2 regions of the Ruminiclostridium papyrosolvens DSM 2782 genome follow, and region 2 is predicted to be linked to the other one. Evidence: a T-box and tRNA genes for the amino acid it is inferred to sense, from the RefSeq annotation. Region 2 holds a T-box; the other holds one or more tRNA genes.

Region 1 (2,414 bases), 830 kb from region 2:
GCAAAGTCGCTGTGAAAGGGTGCGACATCAAGCCGTTTTGAAATATTCATGTTAAAACCCCACCTGTAAATTAATACTGTTATTGCTAGTTTTAGAAACTGGAGTATTTAGTGTTATTTTATAGAAATATTATCATCAATACAAGTTTAAACGTTTAAATAATTAAAAAAGCATATTAAATTGTAAAAATATTATATATTTACGACTAATATGCTTTTTAATAATTATTTTTCGAGGATTGTTACTGCTTTAATAACTACTTTTTCCGTGGGGAGTGAAACTTCCCCCCGAGCATTAGGATTTGCTTTTACAGGGGTACTTGCTATTTTGTCCAAGGTCTCTTCGCCGCTTATGAGTTTGCCGAATGCAGCATATTCGCCGTCAAGATTAGCGGCCGGTCCGTCCATTATAAAGAACTGACTGGATGCGGAATTAGGATCACCGCTTCTTGCCATAGATATAATACCCTTGGTGTGGTTTAATGTGTTTTGGGTAAAGCCATTTGAGCTGAATTCACCTTTTATATCCTTATCAGAACCTCCTGAACCGTCACCCTTCGGGTCGCCGCCCTGTATCATAAAGCCCTTTATTATTCTGTGGAAGGTCAGGCCATTGTAAAAGCCGGATTTGGCTAAGGAAACAAAGTTATTTACCGTTTCTGGAGCGTATTCCGGATACAACTCAAAAGTCATCTTATCTCCGTTTTCCATTTCAAACTGAATATTTGGATGACCGGAAGGCTGGTCTGAACTTCCCTGGGAACCAGGCTTCCCACAACCGGAAAGTAAGACGGTAAATAGAAGTCCGGTAATAATGAAAAAAGCTGTTTTTTTACAAAGGTTTTTAATCATTTTAAATCCTCCTATATTTATTAACTTTAAAAAGCATAACCATATATAATTAAATAACATTATTGTGAAAAATGTATATACTTTTTGTAAATTTATCTAGAATATTGTCTCCTTATAGCAAAATAAAAATTCTTTTAAAATAACACTTGCAATTTCAAAAGTAATGTGTTAAATTATAATAGTTGTCGGCGGTAATGAATAAAACTTCTAACTGCTGAGCATACTTATAAATACAGTTATCGCGGGATGGAGCAGTTGGTAGCTCGTCGGGCTCATAACCCGAAGGTCGTAGGTTCAAGTCCTGCTCCCGCAACCATGAAAAAGACTTCTGAGAATTCAGAAGTCTTTTTTTGCATATAAAAATAAACAGATAAAACTTATTTGTTCTTTAGAATCCATATTAATCCTTGCTCAGTCCTTGCAGTTCCATTGCCGGATAACCCTCTTGATTTGTAAGTTCCTCCTCATTTCACAATTGTAGATTTTTGTAGAAGCATAAATTCTGATTTAGGGCTATATTATCTTAATTTTTGCGGAAAAACTGGGAATTAAGTGGAATTTAGTTGTGTTATTAAGTTGAAACATAACAATAATGTAGTATATAAAGAAAAAATTGACAAAAAAATTGGGTTAGGTATATAATCTAACTAAGTAAATTAATAGAAAGAGGGGAAAAAAGTGGGAGAATATGTTCCAACAGTAATATCTGAATGTCTAAGAATTGTAGTTTGTACCAGAAATTCAAACTGGAATAATGATGAATATAGAGATGGAGTAATTGAGCCTTATAACAAGATTCAAGAAATCCAGAATGATTTAGAGAGAAATAACAAGACCGCTACTGTAGAGCAAATGATGGAAGCGTTAGAAATGCTTAAAACGGTATTTAAAACAAAAAAAGTTCCTTTAGAGGAGCAAATTGAGAGATTCAATGAAGTTTTTGATAAGACTCAGGCTAGAGCAGTATTACCTAATTTTAAAATGCCTACAGAAGATAACATATAACTTTAAGATATAAATATAAAAATCTTAAACTTGTTTAAAATGTTTATAAAGTACGATTTATACTGGTATATCTACAGGATAGAATGAAATTTATATTGTAGATTGTTTCTATTAAATAATGCTTTGAATGATATACATAATTTTGTATAACGGTTCATTTTTTACTTTATAAAAGACTTAGTTATTCAGATTTTAAGCAGATAAGATTTTTGTAAATATCTAAAGTTATTATATATAAAAAATAATAATACTGGAACTAAAGTAACGCTATCAAATTTTAATATTTAATGTTTTTATGTTCTAGAATGTTTATTTTAAGAAAGGGGATTAAATGCAGCTATTTGGAGGAATAGACATAGGGTCAACTACAACTGAGTTTGTGGTAATAGATGAAAATGGCGAAATTGTTTTTAAAGATAAGACTTTAACTTCAGGAAACATAAAAGTAGCAAGTGAAGTTGGATATACAAATTTTAAAAAAAGTGACATTGGTGATAAAGAAATAGTTTCGATAGTTTCTACTGGTTATGGAAGAAAATTTGTAACCTTTGCCAATAG
Region 2 (2,414 bases):
AGCTTGCTCCGGTCACAATGCTTTCTACCAGATTGTACAATACCGTTTCCAGCCTTGGCTTTTTGTCTTCATCCTTTGCAAGTATCCAAGGCATTGTTTCATCAATATACTTATTGCAACGTTTGAATAATGAAAAAATCTCTGAAAGTGCATCTGCAACTCTCAATTTATCCATTTTTTCAACTACTGTTTCAGGTGTTTTCAGAGTTAACTCAATGAGTTCATTGTCGATTTCTTCCCTGACATTTGAATTATTTACAACACCTGAAAAATACTTGTTGCTCATAGCAATTACTCTGTTAACCAGATTTCCCAGCACATTTGCCAAGTCCGAATTTATACGTTCAGTAATCAATTCCCAGGAAATTACACCATCATTATCAAAGGGCATTTCATGAAGAACATAGTATCTGACTGCATCTACTCCGAAAATGTCAACCAGTTCATCTGCATATATTACATTTCCCTTGGATTTGCTCATTTTACCGTTACCCATCAACAGCCACGGATGTCCAAATACTTGCTTAGGAAGCGGTACCTCCATTGCCATAAGCATAATCGGCCAATATATTGTATGGAACCTTAAAATATCCTTGCCTATCAGGTGCATATCGGCAGGCCAGTATTTATTAAATTTTTCATCATTATTTCCGTCAACATCAAAGCCCAGACCTGTAATATAGTTGCTCAGTGCATCAAGCCACACATATACAACATGCTTGTCATCAAAATCTACAGGAATTCCCCATTTGAAGGAGGTTCTTGACACACACAAGTCCTGTAGTCCCGGCAGCAGAAAATTGTTCATCATTTCATTTTTTCTGGACTCAGGCTGAATAAATTCAGGATGTTCATTAATGTGCTGAATCAAACGGTCCGCATATTTACTTAGCTTTAGGAAGTATGCTTCCTCTTTAGCAGGATGACATTCTCTTCCGCAGTCGGGACATTTACCGTCTACTAACTGTGAAGGCGTAAAAAATGCTTCGCAGGGTGTACAGTACATTCCTTCATAGTGTCCCTTATAAATATCCCCCTGTTCATATAGCTTTTTGAAAATCTTCTGAACCTGCTTTTCATGATATTCGTCAGTTGTACGTATGAATTTATCATATGTTGTATTCATTAAGTCACAAATTCGCTTTATTTCTACAGCAAAATTATCAACGTATTCTTTCGGGCTGATACCGACTTCCTTGGCCTTCAGTTCTATTTTCTGGCCATGCTCATCAGTCCCGGTCTGAAAACGTACATCGTAGCCCTGCATTCTTTTAAATCTTGCAAAGCTATCAGCCAATACTATTTCAAAAGTATTACCTATGTGAGGTTTACTGGATGTGTATGCAATAGCCGTAGTCAAATAATAAGGTTTTTTTGACATTTTTACTCCTCCTGATTTACTGTCTGTCTTTTGGTTAAAATAAAAAACGTCTTTAAATAAATAATTATTTAAAGACGAGAAAACTCGTGTTACCACTTTAATTTACTTTTGCCTCACGGCAAAAAGCCTTAACAACTGCAATAAATACAGTATGCACTATAACGGGTGTTCCCGTCCCTGCCTAAAGCCGAAATTCCAGCCCTCAGCAAAGAAGCTCCGAGTCCATCTTCAACAATTTCACGACTCCCCTGTTCTCAGCACTCCCAAGGTTCTCTGTAATCGTTACCTCGTCTACTCTTCTCTTCACAGCCTGTTAACATTATTAATATTAGTCTAAAGCTAACACGATTTGTTGTCAAGGGGATTAGTCCCAGTTATATTAAAGCAACTTTAATTTCTTTACTTTCTTCCCCTCTATCCAGCTTGAAATTGCCTTTCATTCCGACTGCTATTGCTTCATAGTCTCCAAAGAAGCCTGAAACCGTTACTTCGCCATTTTTATCTGTAACTGCATTAAACGCCCCCGTCCACCATTGCTTCTTGATAAGTTTATGTAACTCATCATATATGGGTTTCAGCCTATTGTCCTGTGACACAAAACCTGTTGGTGCACCAAGCCATTGTCCGTCTACAAAGTCCCACCAGGTTATTGATTCTACAAGAGGATGAGAAAACAGTGTCTTATAATGCAAGGCTGCCTCTTTTGCCTGACGTTCTTCTCCTTCCGGGGTGGAAGGCCATTTATCAATAACATAATCATTAAAATCTTCTATTCCTCGTGGCATGGTATGTCCTGATACCAAGGTGGACTCTGTAAAGTGAATTGGAAGCATAAAACATGAAAATCTCTCCAGAACCTCACAGGTTCTTTCAACTCCCCAGTACCCCTGATGCATATGTGATTGAATTCCTATGGCATCAATGGAGACTCCTGCTTCAAGGCAGCCCTCAATTAATATTTCATAAGCATCAATGCCTGTATAAACAAAATCATTAATCATCAGAAAAGCACCCGGGTTCGATTCCTTTGCGG

The links. A T-box is a leader RNA that pairs with one kind of tRNA and senses whether it is charged. The one in region 2 lies ahead of metG (methionine--tRNA ligase), so its partner is inferred to be a tRNA-Met.
Region 1: it has a tRNA-Met gene. The T-box ahead of metG (methionine--tRNA ligase) is inferred to sense a tRNA for this amino acid. The anticodon was not compared.

The regions. Positions count from the first base shown of each region.
Region 1 covers NZ_CP119677.1:4,643,813-4,646,226, reverse strand. Annotated here, with positions in the region: gene P0092_RS20280 (hypothetical protein) at 1-50, opposite strand, end outside; gene P0092_RS20275 (peptidylprolyl isomerase) at 225-851, opposite strand; tRNA gene P0092_RS20270 (tRNA-Met) at 1,092-1,167, shown strand; gene P0092_RS20265 (hypothetical protein) at 1,530-1,856, shown strand; gene P0092_RS20260 (acyl-CoA dehydratase activase) at 2,188-2,414, shown strand, end outside.
Region 2 covers NZ_CP119677.1:3,811,695-3,814,108, forward strand. Annotated here, with positions in the region: gene metG (methionine--tRNA ligase) at 1-1,381, opposite strand, end outside; T-box leader at 1,449-1,697, opposite strand; gene P0092_RS17070 (endo-1,4-beta-xylanase) at 1,756-2,414, opposite strand, start outside.